One region of the Stenotrophomonas sp. YJH_SMC_122 genome, then DNA from elsewhere that is predicted to be linked to it. Evidence: predicted binding sites of a transcription regulator. Region 1 holds the regulator's gene; the other holds the start of a gene.
The links. Region 1 encodes FliA, which starts transcription of late flagellar genes. Its sites were predicted from a motif close to TAAAGTTTNNCNNNCNNNGGCCGATAA; they were not measured.
Positions count from the first base shown of each region.

Region 1 (9,958 bases):
GCCGTGCAGGGCCAGTGGCTCGGCCTGGGTCGGAATGATGAGACGGTCCGCTGCGGCCAGTGCGTTGATCATCAGCAGGCCGAGGGTCGGTGCGCAGTCCAGCAGGATGTAGTCGTGCTGGCCCTGATGGCGCGCCAGCGCGTTCTGCAGGGCCAGGCCGAGGCCGGGCTGGTTGGCGCTGCGGCGTTCCAGCGTGGCCAGCGCCGACTGTGCGCAGACGTAGTCCAGGCCCTGGATGTTGCTGGCATGGCACAGGCTGGACAGGTCCGCCGGCGGTGTGCCGAACAGCTCCAGCACGCCGGCCGGCGGCGGGTCCACCGGCACGCCGAAGGCGCGGCTGAGCGAGGCATGCGGATCGAGGTCGATCAGCAGCACGCGATGGCCGAGCGCGGCCAGGCCGCGGCCGAGGGCGAGGGTGGTGGTGGTCTTGCCGACTCCGCCCTTCTGGTTGGCGACTGCCCAGATGCGCATCGGATTACTCCTTCATTGCCGGGGGAACGGCGGCGCCGACGCGGCTGCCAGCCGGCACCGGCGGCAACTTCGCCGGTGCGATGGGGGAGGTGGGGGCGCTGGCCGGAGTTGCGGCGGCCTGTTCGGTGACGGTGCTGTCGGTGGCGCCGGTGGCTGCGTTCAGGCGCTGGCCGAGCGGATCCACCGAGTGCGACGTGTCGGCCAGGATGATGACCATCACCCGGCGGTTGCGGTTGCGGCCCTGCGCGCTGTCGTTCTCTTCGCGCGGGCGGAACTGGCCATAGCCGACCATCGCCAGCCGCGACGGCTGCACGCCCTGGTCGGCGAACAGGTGCACCACGCTGGCGGCGCGCCCGGCCGACAGTTCCCAGTTCGACGGGAAAGTGGCGGTGGCGATCGGCACGTTGTCGGTGTGGCCTTCCACGCGCACGCTGTTGGGCACGTCGCGCAGCACCTCGGCCAGGCTGGCCAGGGTCTGCCGCGCATGCACGTCCAGCGCGGCCGAGCCGGTGGGGAACAGGATGTCGCTGTTGATCTCGACTTCGATCCACAGTTCAGTGCGGCGCACGCTGATCATGCCGCGGTCGATCAGCGGCGCCAATGCAGCGGTGAGGCGGTCGGCTATGCTGTTGAGCTGGCGCTCGGCGCGCGCGATCTGCTCCTGGTTGTGCACCGACACCGGGATGCGCATCTGCGAGGCCATCGACGGCAGCAGCGTCGGGTCGTGCGAGGGTGCCGGCGCGGACGGGCCGATCTTGGTGCCGGACTTGATCACCGAGGGGCTGTCCCAGCCGCCGCCCTGCACCTGCTTGTTACCCACCTGCACCGGGTTGATGGTGCGCGGTGCGCCACCGAAGGCATCGGTGAGCGCGTCGGCCATGATCCGGTACTTGCCCTCGTTCACCGAGGAGATTGCATACATGACCACGAAAAAGGCGAGCAGCAGCGTCATCAGGTCGGCATAGGGGATCGCCCATGCTTCGTGGTTGGCGTGCTCTTCGTGGTGCTTGCGGCGGGCCATGTCAGTGCAGGAAGCCGGAGAGGTTGGTTTCGATGTTGCGCGGGTTCTCGCCCTGGGCGATCGAAATCAGGCCTTCGATGACCATCTCGCGGTCGCGCGTGTTGTGCGAGATCACACTCTTGAGCTTGGCGGCGATCGGCAGGAACAGCAGGTTGGCCGAAGCGATGCCGTAGATCGTCGCGGTGAACGCGGCGGCGATGCCGTGGCCGAGCTTGCTCGGGTCGGCCAGGTTCTTCATCACCGCGATCAGGCCCAGCACGGCACCGATGATGCCGAGCGTCGGTGCATAGATGCCCATCGCCTCGAACACCTTGGCGCCAGCCTGGTCCTGGTGTTCCTGGCTGCCCAGTTCGATTTCCAGCATGTGCCGCATCGATTCGGGCTCGACGCCGTCCACCAGCAGCTGCAGGCCCTTGCGCAGGAACGGGTCCTGCTGCGCTTCCACCTGCGATTCCAGGCCCAGCAGGCCCTGGCGGCGGGCGATGTTGCTCCACTCGACGATCTGCTGGATCAGCTCGCGGCGGTCGCTGTGCGGGGGGCGCACGACCCAGCGCACGATCTTGAACGCATGCTTGAACACCGCCGGCGAGGTGTGCAGCAGGATCGCGGCAACGGTGCCGACGATGACGATTACGAACGCCGCAGGCGACCACAGGGACGCCAGGCCGGCGCCCTTGAGGATGCTGCCGCCGACCAGCGAGGCCAGGGCGAGAAAGAGACCAATGAGGCTGAGTCTATCCATGGATCCGGTATCGGCTTGTATGAATGGGACTTGAGACACCGGTACGGGCTACTGGTGCGACTTCACGGTTTTGCGGGTTCAGCAAGCGGGTCAGTCGTGCGGGCTACGCAGGCCATCCACATCCAGGATCAGCGCCATGCGACCATCGCCGATCAGGGTTGCACCTGCGTAACCGCGCAGGCCGCGCAGGGCTTTCGGCAGCGGCTTGATGACCACTTCCTCGCGCCCGCGCACCTGGTCCACGACCAGGCCGAAGCGTGCTTCACCGGCCTGCAGCACCACGATCGTCAGCAGGGTCGAGGCCGCCGGCGTCACATCCAGCCACTGGCGCAGATCGACCAGCGGCAGCGTGTGCGAACGACGGTCGAGCACGGCGCGGCCATCGAACCAGCCCAGCGAGGTGCGCGGCGCGTGCAGCACTTCCATCACGCGCGCCAGCGGCAGCGCATAGACGTCCTCGCCGGCCTGCACCAGCAGGGTCGGCAGGATCGCCAGGGTCAGCGGCACGCGGATCAGGAAGCGGCTGCCGCGGCCCAGCTCGGACTGGATCTGGATCTGGCCACTCAGTTCGCGGATGCGTGACTGCACCACGTCCATGCCAACGCCCCGGCCGGAGATATCCGTGACCTGCTGCTTGGTCGAGAAGCCGGGCAGGAACACCAGGTGCAGGCACTCCTCGCTGCTCAGGCGGGCGGCAGCTTCCGGATCGATCAGGCCCTTCTCACGCGCCTTCGCGCGCAGCTTCTCCGGATCGATGCCGGCGCCATCGTCCTGCACTTCGATGCTGACGTAGTCGCCTTCCTGCTGTGCCGACAGGCGTACGTGGCCCATCCGCGGCTTGCCCTGTGCTTCGCGCAGGTCGGGCATTTCCACGCCATGGTCGATGGCGTTGCGGACCAGGTGCACCAGCGGGTCGGCCAGCGCTTCGACCAGGTTGCGGTCGAGCTCGGTCTCGGCGCCGATCAGCTCCAGGTCCACTTCCTTCTTCAGCGAGCGGGCAACGTCTCTGGCGACCTTGGGAAAGCGCGAGAACACCTTGCCCACCGGCTGCATGCGGGTGCGCATCACCGCCGACTGCAGGCGCGCGGTGGCGATGTCCAGGGTGGACACGGCGCGGTCCAGCTCCTCGTCGCGCAGGCGGGCACGCAGGGTCTTGAGCCGGTTGCGCGACAGCACCAGTTCGCCGATCAGGTTGACGATCGCGTCCAGGCGCTTGGTGTCCACGCGCACGGTGTGTTCGGCTTCGGCCAACGGCTTGGCGGCCGGCTTGGCCGCCGGTGCCGGTGCGGTCGGCGCGGCCGGTGGGCGTGGTGCCGTGATCGGTGCGGGCGCTACCGCAGCGATGGGCCTGGCGCCGGGTGCGGCGCCACCGTGCAGCTGGTCGAGCAGGGCCTCGAATTCGTCTTCGCTGATCAGCCCGTCGTCGGCCTTCTTTGCCGGCGCCACCGCGGTCGGCGCGTTACCCCCGTGCAGCTGGTCGAGCAGGGCCTCGAATTCGTCGTCGGTGATCAGGTCGCCGCTACCGGCCGCCGCTACCGTGGCCGGGGCGGCCGGCGCGGCGGCGCCTCCGTGCATGTCGAACTGGGCGATCAGGTCCGGCGGCGCATAGCCCGGCTCGGTGCCGGAGGAAACTGCATCCAGCATCGATTGCAGGTAGTCCAGCGATTGCTGGGCGGCATCGAAGTGATGGGCCTGCAGCACGGCCTGGCCCGCGCGCGCGATGCCCAGTGCTTCTTCGGCGGCGTGGCACAGCTCGACCATGGCGGTGACGCCGAGGAAGCCGGCGCCGCCCTTGAGCGTGTGGTAGCCCCGGAACACCGCGTTGAGCTGTTCGGTGTCCTGCGGTGCCTGCTCCAGCGACACCAGCTGTTCGCCCAGGCGATCCAGGATTTCCTGCGCCTCGATGATGAAATCGGCAGTGATGTCGTCGGATACCGCGCTCATGCTTACAGCCCCAGGTCCGACAGCAGGTCGTCGGCGTCGTTCTGCGAGACCGCGTGGCGGTCCAGTCCCTTCAGTGCCGGCCCGGCCAGATCCGGATCGGTGCGATGCTGTTCCGGCGGCAGGCCGAGCGCGCCGAAGCCCTCATGCACGCGGCGGACGATGCCGACGACGCGACGGATGATCTGCCCGGTCAGGTCCTGGTAGCTCTGGGTCAGGGCGATCTCGGTGAGGTTGTGGCGGATGCGCTCGAGCTGCGCATCCTGGCCCGGCTGCAGGCCTTCGGCGCGCAGCTGTTCGGTCAGGCTGCGGCATTCCTCGGCCAGGTCCAGGGTGCGGTGCGTCGCCTGTTCGGTCATCGCCACCACGTGGTCCAGGCGTGCGCAGGCATCGTCCAGTTCGCCGGCCTCGCTGGGCACGGTCGGCAGTTCACCCAGGGCCTGCCCGAGCTCGCGGGCCAGCCGCGAGAGGCCGCTCATCATCGGCTGCGTGCGCAGCGCGACCAGTCCGTCGATGCGTTGCCGCCAGGCGGTTTCGTCACCGGACTCCAGTGCGTCCAGTGCTTCCTGCAGGCGCAGGGCGAGGGCGTTCTTGTCGACCGTGGTATCCATCAGGCGCTGGCCGCCAGGCGTTCGAAGATCTTGCCGAGCTTCTCTTCCAGCGTCTGCGCGGTGAACGGCTTGATGATGTAGCCGTTCACGCCGTTCTGGGCGGCTTCGATGATCTGTTCGCGCTTGGCTTCGGCGGTGACCATCAGCACCGGCAAGGTCTTCAGCTTGGCATCGGCACGGATCGCCTTCAGCAGTTCGATGCCGGTCATTACCGGCATGTTCCAGTCGGTGACCACGAAATCGAACGGCTGGCTCTGCAGCAGCGACAGCGCGGCATGCCCGTCCTCGGCTTCGGCGGTGTTGGTGAAGCCCAGATCGCCCAGCAGGTTCTTGACGATGCGACGCATGGTCGAGAAGTCGTCGACGATCAGGATGCGCATGTTCTTGTTCAAAGCAGAGTTCCTTTGTTGTTCATTCCGGGCGGCCGGGGGCAGCTGCCTCGGGGATGTTCATTCTTCGAGGCCGGCGTCGACGGCCTCGAATACCTTCAGCCGGCCGCGCAGGCGCAGCACGGCCTGGCCGTGGATCTGGCAGACCCGCGACTCGCTCACGCCGAGCACCGCGCCGATCTCCTTCAGGTTCAGTTCCTGCTCGTAATAGAGCGAGAGCACCAGCTGTTCGCGCTCGGGCAGGTGGCCGATGGCCTTGCCCAGCTCGCGACCGAACTCGCCACGCTCCAGCACCTGTTGCGGGGTCGGGCCGCCCTGGGCGACGGTGTCCAGCTCGCCCTGGTCTTCGATGCGCGACTCCAGGCTCAGCACCTGGCCACGCGCAGCGTCTTCCATCAGGCGCAGGTATTCGGGCAGTGGCATCTCCATCGCGGCGGCCACTTCGGTGGCGCTGGCGGCGCGGCCGCTGCTCTGTTCCAGGCGGCGGATGGTGGCCGCAGCATCGCGTGCGCGGCGGTGCACCGAGCGCGGCACCCAGTCGCCACGGCGGATCTCGTCGATCATCGAGCCACGGATACGGATCGAGGCGTAGGTCTCGAACGAGGCGCCCTGGTCGGCGTCGTAGCTGCGCGACGCTTCGATCAGGCCCATCATGCCAGCCTGGATCAGGTCGTCGACTTCGACGCTGGCCGGCAGGCGCGCGGCCAGATGGTGGGCGATGCGCCGCACCAGGTCCGAGTGCTGGGCGATGACCTCGTTGGCCGCCGAGCGCTGGACCTCCCTGTATTGGGCCGCGCCTTTCATGCTGCCACCCCGCGCTGCTTGAGGATGCGTTCGAGGAAGAACTCGACGCCGCCACGTGGTTCGGTCGGCGCCTGCCAGCGGGCCGTGCGGCGCGCGATCTCGGTGATCGCCAGTGCGGACGGGCTGGACGGGTAGGCCTTTACCACCGGCTGCTGGCGCTGCACCGACAGGCGCAGCCAGTCATCCTGCGGCACGCAGCCCAGGTAGTTCAGCGAGACATCGGCGAGGAACTTCTCGCAGACGCGGGTCAGCTTCTCGTACAGCACGCGGCCCTCGTTGGGGTCGCGCACCATGTTGGCCACCACCTGGATGCGGTCCACGCCCCGTTCGCGCGACAGCACCTTGATCAGCGCGTAGGCGTCGGTGATCGACGCCGGCTCGTCACAGACCACCACCACGGTGTCCTGCGCGGCCTGGCAGAAGGTCAGCACGCCGTCGGTGATGCCCGCGGCGGTGTCCACCACCATGATGTCCAGCTCGCGTTCCAGCTCGGAGAACACGTTGACCAGGCCGACGTGCTCGGCCGGGGCCAGCTCGGCCATGTGCCGGCGGCCGGACGCGGCCGGGACCACCAGCACGCCGTTCGGGCCTTCGACGATGACGTCGTCCAGCGAGCAGCGGCCGGCAACCAGGTCGGCCAGCGTGAAGGTGGGGTTCAAGCCCAGGATCACGTCGATGTTGGCCAGGCCGAGGTCGGCGTCCAGCAGCAGCGTGCGCTTGCCCATGCCGGCCAGCGCCACGGCCAGGTTGGCCGACACGTTGGTCTTGCCCACGCCGCCCTTGCCGCCGGTCACGGCGATGGTGCGCACAGGGCCGAGCGGCTCGCTGCGGGTGGCCGACAGCGGGAAGGTCTTGGTCAGCTTGGCGTACTCACGCGACGGCATGGTTCAACTCCGGGTTGCAGGGCATATCGGCCGCTCGGCGCAAATCTTCAAGGCGAAGTACGAGATTGGCCGCACTGGCCCGGTGCAGGTCGTCCGGAACGTCCTGGCCATCGGTCACCCAGGTGATCGGCAGGGCGTGGTCGACGGCCACCGACAGCGCGTTGCCGAAGCGGCCGGTTTCGTCCAGCTTGCTCAGCACCAGGCCCTGCAGGTTGGCGGCACCGAAGCGGCGGACCACCTCGTCCATGTCGCCGAAGCTGGTGTTGGCCGGCAGCACCAGAAGGGTGCGGACCTGGCGCGCGGCGCGCAGCCACTGCAGCTGGGCGGCCAGGGCGCGGTCGCGCGGGCCCAGGCCGGCGGTGTCGATCAGCACCAGCTTGTAGTCCTTCAGACGTTCCAGCAGCTGGTCCAGGTCGGTGCCGCTGTTGGCCTCGTGCACGGCGATGCCGAGCTGCCGGCCGTAGCCATACAGCTGCTCGCGGGCGCCGATGCGGGTGGTGTCGGTGGTGACCAGGGCGACGTCACGCGGCGCGTGCTTCTCGGCGAACCGCGAGGCCAGCTTGGCGATGGTGGTCGTCTTGCCGGCGCCGGTCGGGCCCACCAGTGCGATCACGCCGCCTTCCTCCAGCGGGTCGACCGGGGCGATCGGCAGCTTGCGCGAGATCAGCCCCAGCATCAGACCGCGGCCTCGGTGCGCCTCGGTCTCCAGCGGAATCTGCATGGCGACGTCGCGGGCCAGGCCAGCATCGAATCCGTACTCGTCCATCAGGTCCAGCGCGGTGGCGCGCACCGGGCAGCCGCGCAGGCGCTCGTCGGTGAAGCGGTTCATTTCGCGCTCGATGACCTGGCGCATGCCGGCCACTTCCTGGCGCAGCTGGCGGATCTCGGCGTCGTCCTGGGCGACCACGGTCAGCACCGGGGCTGGGGCGAGCATGGGCGTCGGCGCGGATTCGGCAATGGCATCGGTCAACGCCGGTTCGCTGGCGGCGACCTCCGGCTGCGTTTCGGACAGGGCTGCGGTCGGCAGCGGCGGCGGCTGCACCGCCGGCGCCACGCTTTCGTGATGTGCCTGGTGCGGCGGATCGATCTGGAAACGGGCGCGGTTGGCCGGCGCGGCGACGGCCGGTGCCGGTGCAACGATGGCCTCGGCGAACGGGGCGAAGATCGGGTCCGGCAGTGCCGGTTCATTGACGGCGGCGCGTGCCAGCGTGGCGGCGAAGCCGGTGCTGCCGCGGGTCGGCACGATCTCGTCGGCGCTGTCCAGGGTGCGGCCGGTAGCGCCCACTGCCGCACGGGCGAGGGCGGCCACCGCCGAGGTGGTGGCGGCAACCGGTTCCGGTGCCGGGGTGCTGCTGCGGCGGCGGGTGACGGCGGCGATCACCGCGTCGGCGGCGGTGCGCGGCTTGGGTGCCGGCGGCGGTGCAACGTCACGGCGCGAGGCTTCCAGTGCGCGCTGCACGGCGCTCTCGTCGTAGTTGGCGGCGGCGACGATCTCGATGCCTTCCTCGATCCGGCGGTTGGACAGGATCACGGCGTCAGGACCATGCTCCTTGCGCACCAGGTTCATGGCCGAGCGCATGTCGGCGGCGACGAATCGTTTGATTTTCATGCTGTGGTCACGAGGCGAAGACGGCGGGGTGGCGGTCGGGGAACTCGGGTGGTCGGTGGTCTGCACGGTGCGGGTTCCCCTTGGTGTCTGTCTGTTGCGTTGGTTCGAAAGTGGTGTCTGTTTTCTGGCGCATCGGCGGGCGGCGTCAGCTGATCGTTCCGACCAGCTTCAGGCGCTTGTCCTCCGGCACCTCGCTGTAGGCCAGGACCGACAGCGACGGAACGCTGTGGCGGACCAGGCGGGCCAGCGCGGCGCGCACCGGGCCAGGTACCAGCACGACCGCGGGCTCGTTGCGGGCTTCCTGCTTGCTGACACATTCGGCCAGGCTCTGGTGCAGTCGCTCAGCGAGTCCGGGTTCCAGCGCGGCGCCGTTGCCCTGCGTGGACTCCTGCAAGACACGTTCCAATTGCGGGTTGAGGGTGAACACCGGCAGCTCCGCCGACATTCCGGCGATCTCCTGCACGATGAAGCGGCCCAGCGCGGTGCGCACCGCGGCGGTCAGCACCGCCGGGTCCTGGCTGCTGGGCGCATGTTCGACCAGTGCCTCGGCGATCTTGCGCAGCTGGCGGATCGGAATGCGCTCGACCAGCAGGTTCTGCAGCACGCGCACCACCGCCGACAGCGGCAGCGCCTTCGGCGTCAGATCTTCGACGAGCTTGGGCGCGCTCTTGGCCAGGTTGGCCAGCAGGTGCTGCACTTCCTCATGGCCGAGCAGCTCGGGAGCATGTTCGCGGATCAGGTGCGACAGATGGGTGGCGACCACGGTGGCCGGGTCGACCACCGTGTAGCCCAGCGTTTCGGCCTGGGCGCGCTGGTGCGGCTGGATCCAGGTGGCATCCAGGCCGAACGCGGGGTCCTTGCCGGCGATGCCCTCTAGGGTGCCCAGCGCGCTGCCCGGGTCCAGTGCCAGCTCGCGATCCGGATGGATTTCGGCGGTGGCCACCGGCACGCCATGCACCAGCACGCGGTAGCCGTTGGCCGGCAGTTCCAGGTTGTCGCGGATGTGCACCGAGGGAATCAGGAAGCCGACATCCTGGGTCAGCTTGCGGCGCACGCCCTTGATGCGCGCCATCAGTTCGCCGCCCTGGTTGCTGTCCACCAGCGGAATCAGCCGATAGCCGACCTCCAGGCCCAGCGGATCGACCGGGCGCAGTTCGTCCCAGCTCAGCTCGGCAGTGGGGGCTGCGGCGGCTGGGCGCCCGAGCGCAGTGAGCGCGGCGGCATCGGTGCCACCGCCTGCCGCATCGGCAGCCGGCGCCTTACCCTTGCGGTACAGCTTCCAGGCGATGAAGCCGAGGATCGCGGCCAGCGTCAGGAAAGCGACGTTGGGCATGCCCGGCACCAGGCCGACCACGCCGATGATGCCGGCGGTGATCGCCAGCGCGCGGTACTGGCCGAACACCTGGCCGGTCATGGCCTGGGCCATGTCCTGCGAACGCGAGGCGCGGGTGACCAGCATGGCCACGGCGCTGGAGACCAGCAGGGC
Region 1 covers NZ_JCAFST010000020.1:26,107-36,064, reverse strand. The annotation lists gene AC5P66_RS19235 (ParA family protein) at 1-471, opposite strand, end outside; gene motD (flagellar motor protein MotD) at 476-1,492, opposite strand; gene AC5P66_RS19225 (flagellar motor protein) at 1,494-2,234, opposite strand; gene AC5P66_RS19220 (chemotaxis protein CheA) at 2,325-4,178, opposite strand; gene AC5P66_RS19215 (protein phosphatase CheZ) at 4,181-4,786, opposite strand; gene cheY (chemotaxis response regulator CheY) at 4,786-5,178, opposite strand; gene AC5P66_RS19205 (RNA polymerase sigma factor FliA) at 5,236-5,979, opposite strand; gene AC5P66_RS19200 (MinD/ParA family ATP-binding protein) at 5,976-6,863, opposite strand; gene flhF (flagellar biosynthesis GTPase FlhF) at 6,850-8,472, opposite strand; gene flhA (flagellar biosynthesis protein FlhA) at 8,618-9,958, opposite strand, start outside.

Region 2 (9,958 bases), on a different contig from region 1:
CGGCTGGGTGTCACGGCCGTCGTCTTCGGCCAGGCGGGACACCGAGGCCTCGATGGCCTGCTCCAGCTCCTGGCGCAGGCGTTCGGCGTCGGCACCACAGGCCTTCAGTACGGCCTGGGCGGACGGGTTGTCGAGCAGTGCCAACAGCAGGTGTTCGACCGTCATGAACTCATGCCGGGCCTCACGGGCGCGCTTGTAGCACTGGCCGATGGTGTGTTCGAGGTCTTTGCTGAACATGGATTACTCCGGCGGCAGATGGGGACAATATGCGGCCTGACTACGCGATTTCCATCACCCTAGCGGATTGCTGCGTTCAGATGGCGTTAGCAGTGCAGATCGCTTGATCTTGATTCACTCCAGGACAGCCCGCCCAGCATGAGCGAACCCTACCTGAGCCGCTGGCGATTGCGGCGTGATGGCCCGGCCATCGAAACACCTCACGCCCGGCTCTGGCCGGTGCTGACCGCCACCGGCGCCCCGGCGATGCTGAAGATCGCCGACGAAACCGAGGAGCAGAACAGCCATCGCCTGCTGCGCTGGTGGGACGGCGATGGCGCTGCCCGGCTGCTGGCCCACGAGGGGCCGGCGATCCTGATCGAGCGCGCCAGCGGTCAGTCGCTGCGGCAACGCTCGATCGATGGCGCCGATGACGCCTGCACCACGATCCTGTGCCAGGTCCTGCAGCGGCTGCACCGGCCACGGAGCGCGCCGCCAGCAGACCTGGTCTGCCTGCGTAGATGGTTCGCCGACCTGCTGCAGCCAAGGGCCGCGCTGCCGCCACTGCTGGAACAGTGCAGATCACTGGCAGAAGGGGTGTTGCAGGAAGAACAGGAGATCCGGCCGCTGCACGGCGACCTGCACCATGACAACGTGCTGGATTTTGGTGCGCGCGGCTGGCTGGCGATCGATCCGAAGCGGCTGCTGGGCGACCGTGCGTTCGATTACACGACGATGTTCAGCAATCCGGACCTGTGCGGTCCCGGCATCCATGTGGCCACCCGGCCCGAGCGGTTTGCCGCGCGCGTAGAACAGGTGACCGCGCTGGCCGGCCTCGAGCGCACCCGCCTGCTGCGTTGGGTCGCTGCCAGCGCAGGGCTGTCGGCGGTGTGGTTCCGCGATGATGGCGACCCAGCGGATGTGGACGAATCGGTCGCGAGGATGGCGTTGCAGGCGCTGGCGGAAGCGTGATCCGGCTGTAGAGCCGAGCCTGCGCTCGGCTGCTCTGCCAGCGATCTGGATACCCGCGCGAACAGCAGCCGAGCATGGGCTCGGCTCTACAAAAGGCCGGTCAGGCCTTTTCCATCGTGCACAGCAGCGGGTGCTGGTTCATCCGCGAGTACTCGTTGACCTGGGCAACCTTGGTCTCGGCCACTTCGCGGGTGAAGACACCGCAGACGCCGCGGCCGCGGGTATGAACGTGCAGCATCACCTGGGTGGCCTTGTCCAGGTCCATGCTGAAGAACTGCTGCAGCACATCCACCACGAAATCCATCGGGGTGTAGTCGTCGTTGAGCAGCATCACCTGGTAGAACGGCGGCGGCGCCACTTCCGGGCGCGCGGGCTCCACGGCAACGCCGTGCTCGTGCTGGGAATCGGGGGAGGACTCATGGGGCATCCATCCATTATAAGGGCTAGGGCAGGCCTGCGTCGGCCCGCCGCAGATTGGACGGCACGCACGCCCGCCGTCACAATTGCACCCTCTCCCAACACTGTTTCACAGGATCTTCATGAAAAGGACCCTTCTTCCCGCCCTGCTGATCGCGCTTGCCGCTGCCGGCTCTGCCACTGCCGCAACCAGCGCCGACAAGTCCGTGGCCCGCCACCTGGACAAGCTGGGCTATACCTACGAGGTCGACGAGGATGGCGACTACCGCATGGTCTTCGACGTCGAGGGTGACCGCACCCAGATGGTCTACGTGCGCTCGGCGGTGGAGGATTTCGGCAGCCACAACATCCGCGAGATCTGGTCGCCGGCCTACAACGCCAAGACCAAGCAGTTCCCGGTGGCCGTGGCCAACCGGCTGCTGGAGGATTCGCAGGACGCCAAGATGGGGGGCTGGGTAAAGCAGGACACCACCGCCATGTTCGTGGTCAAGATCGACGCCGATGCCACCCCGGACCAGCTCAGCGACGCCATCGATGCGGCCATCCGCACCGCCGACGCGATGGAGCTGGAGCTGACCAAGAAGGACGAGTTCTGAGTTGAACGCCACGCCGGACCCGCGCTGGGCACCGCACGCCACCGTCGCCACGGTGGTGGTCGATGGCGGCCGCGTGCTGCTGGTCGAAGAGACCATTGAAGGCCGCCAGGTGCTGAACCAGCCGGCCGGCCACCTCGAGCAAGGCGAAAGCCTGGCCGAGGCAGCCCTGCGCGAGACCCGGGAGGAAACCGGCTGGACCGTGCAGCTGACCCATTTCATCGGCTGCTACCAGTGGACTGCCGGCGACGGCACCGCCTTCCTGCGCTTCTGCTACGCAGCGCGCCCGCTCTCGCACGACCCGGCCCAACCGCTGGATGCCGGCATCGACCGCGCGTTGTGGCTGACCCCTGCCGAGCTGCAGGCCGCCGGCGAGCGCCAGCGCAGCCCGCTGGTCTGGCAGGTGGTGGCGGATTACCTGGGTGGCCAGCGCCATCCGCTTTCGCTGGTCCGGGAGGTCACATGAGCACGCCGCGCGTGATGGTGGGCGTCTCTGGTGGTGTCGACTCTTCGGTCGCCGCGTGGCGCCTGGTCCAGCAGGGCGAGGCCGTGGCCGGCCTGTTCATGCAGAATTGGGCCGACGACGGCAGCGGTGACTGCCGCGCCGAGGATGACCGCCGCGATGCGGTCGCCGTATGCGGCCTGCTCGGTATCCCGTTCCACTTCCGGGACTTTTCCAGCGAGTACTGGCAGGGCGTGTTCGAGCACTTCCTGGCCGAATACGCCGCTGGCCGCACGCCGAACCCGGACGTGCTGTGCAACCGCGAGGTGAAGTTCAAGCATTTCCTGGATGCCGCCCGCGAGCTGGGCGCCGAGCGCATCGCCACCGGCCACTACGCGCGGGTGACCCAGCGTGGCCACCAGTGGCTGCTGCTGCGCGGCGCCGACCGCTCCAAGGACCAGAGCTACTTCCTGCACCAGCTGGGCCAGGAGCAACTGGGGGCCACCCTGTTCCCGATCGGCGACCTCGAGAAGACCGACCTGCGACGGATTGCGCGCGACGTCGGACTGCCGACCCACGCCAAGAAGGACTCCACCGGCATCTGCTTCATCGGCGAGCGCGACTTCCGCGAGTTCCTCGGCCGCTACCTGCCGGCCAGGCCCGGCCAGATCCTCGACCCGTCCGACGGCAGTGTGATCGCCGAACATCCGGGCGTGTTCTATTTCACCCTGGGCCAGCGCGAGGGCCTGAACATCGGCGGCGTACGCGGCCGCCCGGCCGCCCCGTGGTACGTGGTCGGCAAGGATGTGGCCAGCAACGTGCTGTACGTCGACCAGGACCGCGACAGCCCATGGATGCTGTCCGAGCGCCTGCGATCGGAGGCGGCGCATTGGATCGCGGGCTCGCCACCCGCGCGGCGCTTCGAATGCACCGCCCAGACCCGCTACCGCCAGCCCGATGAGCCGTGTACGGTCGACGTGCTGGACGATGGCAGCGTGCTGGTCACCTTCGCGCGCCCGCAGCGTGCCGTTACCCCCGGTCAATCGCTGGTGCTGTATGACGGTGATGTGTGCCTGGGTGGCGCGGTGATCGCCGCCACCGATGCGCCGCTGGAACAGCGCCTGCGCACCACCCCCTCCCCTTTTGAGGTAATCGCTGCATGAGTTTCACTGTCGACGACCGCGTCCTGGCCTTGGCCGGCATTGCCCAGGCCCTGCAGCAGGTACGCCGCATCGCCGATACCGGCCATTCCGACGCCGCCGCCGTGCGCACCGCCGTGGACAGCGTGTTCCGCGTCGATGCGTCCTCGCCGCAGGCGGTGTTCGGTGACCGCCATGCACTGAAGGCCGGGCTGCGCCTGTTGCACAACTACTTCCGCAACCAGGGCCAGGATCCGATCCTGCCGAAGCTGGCGCTGTCGGTGCTGCAGCTGGAGCGCCGCTTCGTTCAGGATGGCGCCACCGTGAACAAGGTTGCTTCGGGCATCGAGCGTGCCCGGCGCCAGGCCACCGAACTGGGCGACAGCGGCCACCCGGATGTGCTGGCCAGCCTGGGCAGCCTGTATGCGGACACCATCAGCCACCTCAAGCCGCGGGTGATGGTGCAGGGCAACCCGCACTACCTGGGCCAGGCCGGCGTGGTGGCGGAGATCCGAGCCCTGCTGCTGGCCGCGGTGCGCGCGGCGGTGCTATGGCGGCAGCTGGGCGGCAGCTACTGGGACTTCCTGTTCGGGCGAAAGGCCATGATCGAGGCCGTGGACCGCCTGCTGGCCTGAGGGTGTGGGGTCAGAGCCCTTTTCCATGGAAAAGGGATCCGACCCCGTTGCTGCCTGCCCAAGGGGTCGGATCCCTTTCCGGCACGGAAAGGGCTCTGACCCCGAGGCCGCCAGGGCGCCGGAAAACCGGCGCATTCAGAATGCACTTCGAGGCACATCGACGTTAAAGAGAAAGGGGGTACGGCCGATACATCCTCCGTGCACCTCCCGAGAACGTCCATGTACTCACGCATTTTCATCCGTCTGGCCGCCCCCCTGGCTCTGACCCTGCTGCTCCCCTTCGCCATCGGTTTCGAATGGCCGGCCGCCCTGCGCTGGGCGATCCTGACCACGATGACGCTGAGCTGGCTCGGCTTCGCGTGGTGGACCACCCGCGCCCAGGCGCATCGTTCCCCGGAACATGCCCGTGTCCTGCGTGAGCAGGACCAGCTGCTGACCGAACTGCGCAACTTCGTCGGCAACGAAATCGACGGTTCGCGTGGTGAAGTGGAACGCGCCCGCGACCTGATCCGCCAGGCGGTCTCCAGCCTCGGTGGCAGCTTCGATGCGATGAACCGCAAGTCGCGCCAGCAGAGCCAGGCGCTGTCGCGCATCGTCGACCGCGCCGGCGATGAAGGCAATGCCGGCCTCGACGTTGCCCGTTTCGCCCAGCACGCCAGCCACCGCATGGAACAGCTGGTGGAAGCGCTGGAACAGGTGAGCGGCCAGAGCAGCACCACCGTGCAGCACATCGACCAGATGGCGCAGCACCTGGATGGCATCTTCGCGCTGCTGGAAGACGTCAAGTCGATCGCCGACCAGACCAACCTGCTGGCGCTGAATGCCGCCATCGAAGCGGCGCGTGCCGGTGAAGCCGGTCGTGGCTTCGCCGTGGTCGCCGACGAGGTCCGCAACCTGTCCGAGCGCTCGACCACCTTCAACGAGCAGATCCGCAAGCTGGCGCACAGCTCCAAGGACGCCATTGCCAAGGTGCGCGAGACGGTCTCGCACATGGCCTCGCGTGACATGGACCGCTCCCGCGAAGCGCGCCAGGAAGCGGCGGCAATGCTCGACAACGTCGCGCAGATCAATGCCTCGCTGGGCGACGGCATGCGCGAAGTGTCCGAGTGCGCCCGTGCGATCGATGGCAGCGTGGCCGAAGCCGTGCGCGCCCTGCAGTTCGAAGACATCGCCACCCAGGCCTTGGGCGGCGTGCACACCCATCTGGACCGCCTGACCGCCATCAACCGCGAAGCGGTGGCCCTGCAGGAGCTGCTGCACCGCAATGGCGGCGTGTTCGACGAAGAGATCGCCAGCGCCCTGCAGCGCACCGGCAATCGCCTGCGCGAGCTGCGCAGCGAATGGGAACGCCCGCCGCACAAGCCCGTCGCCCAGCAGAGCATGGGCGCCGGCACCGTCGAGCTGTTCTGATCCTGATGTCCGCTGCCCTCGCCGGCAGCCCGCAAGGCCCCGGCTCGTCCGGGGCCTTTGCCTGTGACCCACCGCTGGATGCATCCTGTACGCGCACCATGACCCTGATCCGCGCCCTGCCCTCCCTCCTCCACACCGAGCGCCCGCGCAACGCGAGCGTGCGTGAGCAGCTGCAACAGCTGGAAGAGGTCGCCCGCGAGGAAATCCGCGAGCTGCAGCAGCTGGCCGATGCGCGCCCTGCCCCGTCGCCGACGGACGAGGCGCTGCTGGGACTGGCGTGGGACCTGGGGTTGGATGGCGAAGCCCTGAAGTAGATCCACGCCCTGCGTGGGTGAGGCATCCCGCATGGCATGATGCCCCGGTCCCTTTCATGGAAGACCGATGGCCATCGCCCTGATCGCACTTCTGCTGTTGGAGACCGTCCTCCTGATGGCCTGGGTGGCTGGCTATTTCAGTTGGGGCATCACCCTGTTCAACGAACGCATGGCGGCGTCACCGGCCATGCAGGCCCGGCTCTCGCTGGGTAGCCTGGAGCGTGACCTGCCGCAGGACAAGTGGCTGCGACTGGCCTTCCATGCGCTGCCCGATGGCAGCATGGCGTTCCGCGAGAGCTTCGCGCCGAGCTTCGGCCTGCGCTACTTCCCGGTGATGCGTGGACGCATCGTGCTCAACGCACGGCGGCACGAGGTGCGGGTGATCGGCCTGTGCAGCTGGTTCGTGGCGATCCTGTCGGTGCTGCTGTTGCCACTGGTGGCGATGCGCCCGATGGTGGCGCCGATGCTGCTGATACTGCCGCTGTTCCTGGCCAGCTATCTGGTCCAGAAGCGCCGCTATGCGGCCATCGTCGAGGCGCTGCGCACGCAGTTGAAGGCGGAGTTTCCCAGGTAGATCCACGCCACGCGTGGAGGGTCGCATGCAGGCATTGGTGCCGATCAAGGTCGGCACCCATCAGGGCGGGGTTACGCCGAGCGCAAGCATTCGTGCCGACCAAGGTCGGCACCTACCAGAGCACGTGCCTGCCAGCGCAGACTGTCAGCGCACCAGCACCGCTTCGCTGCTGGCGTCGGTGCGCATCGGCAACGGGCGCTGCTGGCGCAGCCACTGCGCCAGGTCGCGCGGGCTGAGCGGGCGCGAGTACAGGTAACCCTGGATCTCGTCGCAGCCCTGGCGGCGCAGCATGTCTTCTTCCTGGTGCGTTTCCACGCCCTCCGCCACGACCTTCATGCCCAGCGCATGGCCCAGGTGCACGATGGCCTGGGTCACTTCGGCCGTGCCGGAGTCGTGCAGCATGCCCTGCACGAAACTGCGGTCGATCTTCAGGCGCCCCACCGGGAAGCGGTTGAGGTAGTTGAGGTTGGAGAAGCCGGTACCGAAGTCGTCCACCGCCAGCGGCACGCCGTGCCGTTCGAGCACGTCGAAGCAGTGGCGCAGGATGTCGGTGTCACGGATCAGCGCCGATTCGGTCAGCTCCAGCTCCAGCCGCTGCGGCGGCCAGCCGTGGGCATGGCAGATGTCGATCACGCGCTCGGCGAAGCCACGATCACGCAGCTGCACCGCCGACACGTTGACCGCGATGCGGTCGAAATGCAGTCCAGCCCGGTCCCAGGCGGCTGCCTGGCGGCAGGCTTCGTTCAGTACCCAGTCGCCGATGCGCACGATCTCGCCGCACTTCTCGGCGATGGGAATGAACTCGGCCGGGCTGCAATAGCCGATGCCGGGTCGATGCCAGCGCAGCAGTGCTTCGATGGCCGGCGGCTCGCCCTGGTGGGCATGCAGCAGCGGCTGATAGGCCAGGCTGAACTCCTCGCGCTCGATCGCACCGTGCAGCGCGTGCTCAAGCTCCAGCCTGCGCTGGATCCGGGCCAGGGCATCCTGGCTGTAGTACTGGTAGGTGTTGCGTCCGGCTTCCTTGGCCGCGTACATGGCGGCGTCGGCAGCGCGCAGCAGTGAATCGAAGTCGGTCTGCGCATCGCCCAGCATCGCGATGCCGACGCTGGCGCCGACCTTCAACGTGGTCTCGCCACGGCGCAGCGGCTCAGCCAGCGAGGCGATCAGCTTGCGCGCCACGTGGCCGGCGTCTTCCGGCTCGGCCAGGTCGCGCAGCACCACAATGAACTCGTCGCCACTGAAGCGGCCGAACAGATCGTTGTTGCGCAGGTTCTGGTGCAGGCGGGTGGCGGCAGCCTTCAGCAGCGCGTCGCCGGTGGCGTGGCCGAAGCTGTCGTTGATGGTCTTGAAGCCGTCCAGGTCGATGAACAGCATCGCCAGCGAGGTACCGCGATCGCGTGCTTCTTCGATGGCCTCGGCGGTCTGCTCGCCGAGCAGCACGCGATTGGGCAGGCCGGTCAGCAGATCGTAGTGGGCCAGCAGTTCAATGCGCTCGTTGGCCTCGCGCTCGCGGGTGATGTCACGGAACAGCACCACGAAGCGCGGCGGCAGTCCGTCACGACGATCCAGCTCGATCAGCACCTGCACCCAGACACGCAGGCCGGACTGGCGGTAGAAGCACAGGTCCAGCTGCTCGGGCAGGCCGCCGTTGGCGATGCGGGCCAGCGCCGCCTCGAACGCATCGCGCGAGTCTTCGGTGTACAGCGCCATCGCCTGGTCGAGGGTGATCGGTTCCTTGCGCAGGCCGTGGATGCGATAGCACTCCTCGGTCCATTGCATGCTCCGTGTCTGCACCTCGATCTCGCAGCCGCCGATGCGGCCCAGCGCGGAAACCCGGTTCAGCAGTTCGGTGCGCCAACGAATCAATGCGTCGGTCTGATGCTGTTCGGTGATGTTCTGCACCTGGCCGAGCAGGCGCTTGGGCTGCCCGTCCAAGTCCAGCAGCGGCTGCATCCACAGCCGCAGGTGCTGTGATGGCTCATGGCCGCGGGTCAGCTCCAGCTCGAGATTGGCGGCGCGACCATCGCGCCACAGCCGCCGCCATGCCGCACGCAGCGCGCCACGCGAGCGCGGGTGCAGCTGCTTCAGCCAGCGCCGCTGGCCGGGCACGGCGCCGTGCTCCAGTGCCAGCAGCGAGCGCAGTTCCGGCGACCACCAGAAGTGCCCGCTGTTGGGGTCGAACGACCAGCTGCCCATGCTGGCGATGCGTTGGGCTTCGCTCAGGTGCAGCTGCTGCTCCTGCAGCAGCGATTCGAGCTGCTTCTGCTGTTCGATATCGGTATGCGTGCCGACCATGCGCAGCGGCTGGCCATCGGCGGTGCGCGCGACCACGCGGCCGCGATCCAGCACCCAACGCCACTGGCCATCGGCCTGGCGGAAGCGGAACTGTGCACTGTACTGCTCGCTGCGCCCGCGCAGGTGCTCGTCGAGCGCGGCGCGCACCTGGTCGATGTCCTCGCTGTGGACGCGCGACAGCATTTCAGTGGCCGTCTCGTCGACCAGCGCCGGCGTGCGCGCCACCCGGTCACTGGGGATGTCCCAGTCCCACAGGCTATGGCCGGCGCTGTCCAGTGCCAGTTCCCAGCGCCCGCCCCCGTCGACCGGCACCGGCTCGGGAATGCTCAGGGTGAACGCCAGCAGGTTGCCGGCACCGTCATGCACGGCGCGCAGGTGACCGTCGTAGTGGCCGCGCGGGCCGCCCGGCAGCGTGCAGGGCACGATGCCGCCATCGGCGGCCATCAGGCGCAGATCTTCCAGCATCGGCGCATAGGCCGCCACGGTGGCCGGCAGGCCATGCTCACGCGCGGCCGGATTGGCCGCCAGCGGGCGCCCGGTACGGTCGACGATGACCAGCGCCGACGCAAGCGGGTGCTGCAGCAGGCTGGCGATGATCCCTTGGTCCACGCGATCTTGCTCCGGATGACACGCCCGTCAGCGGGGCACGCAGTGGTTAACGGCGCCTGCGGCGGATAATTGAGTGGTGACGGCACGCTGCGGGGTAAGATGACCGGCGCCCCTTTCACCCGCCCCGTCCATGCCCGCAGAACCGACCGGCAACGCCCCAGTTCCCGACCCACGGATGGCGCAGGCGCTGAGCCGTGACCGGCGGCGGGTGGTGTTGAGCTACCTGGTGATGGCGCTGGCCTGGATGATCTCCACCGACAGCGTGGTGCAGGCGCTGGTGCCCGATCCGCAGCAGGCGGCCCTGTGGCAGGGCCTGAAGGGCTCGTTCTTCGCCCTGGCCAG
Region 2 covers NZ_JCAFST010000005.1:20,507-30,464, reverse strand. The annotation lists gene clpA (ATP-dependent Clp protease ATP-binding subunit ClpA) at 1-237, opposite strand, end outside; gene AC5P66_RS08530 (APH(6) family putative aminoglycoside O-phosphotransferase) at 376-1,188, shown strand; gene clpS (ATP-dependent Clp protease adapter ClpS) at 1,289-1,615, opposite strand; gene AC5P66_RS08520 (hypothetical protein) at 1,728-2,201, shown strand; gene AC5P66_RS08515 (NUDIX hydrolase) at 2,203-2,664, shown strand; gene mnmA (tRNA 2-thiouridine(34) synthase MnmA) at 2,661-3,803, shown strand; gene hflD (high frequency lysogenization protein HflD) at 3,800-4,414, shown strand; gene AC5P66_RS08500 (methyl-accepting chemotaxis protein) at 4,634-5,824, shown strand; gene AC5P66_RS08495 (hypothetical protein) at 5,923-6,138, shown strand; gene AC5P66_RS08490 (hypothetical protein) at 6,206-6,712, shown strand; gene AC5P66_RS08485 (bifunctional diguanylate cyclase/phosphodiesterase) at 6,857-9,616, opposite strand; gene AC5P66_RS08480 (sensor histidine kinase) at 9,747-9,958, shown strand, end outside.
Region 2: AC5P66_RS08500 (methyl-accepting chemotaxis protein) is a predicted target of FliA. The motif match lies at 4,579-4,605, and genes of this name have one in related genera.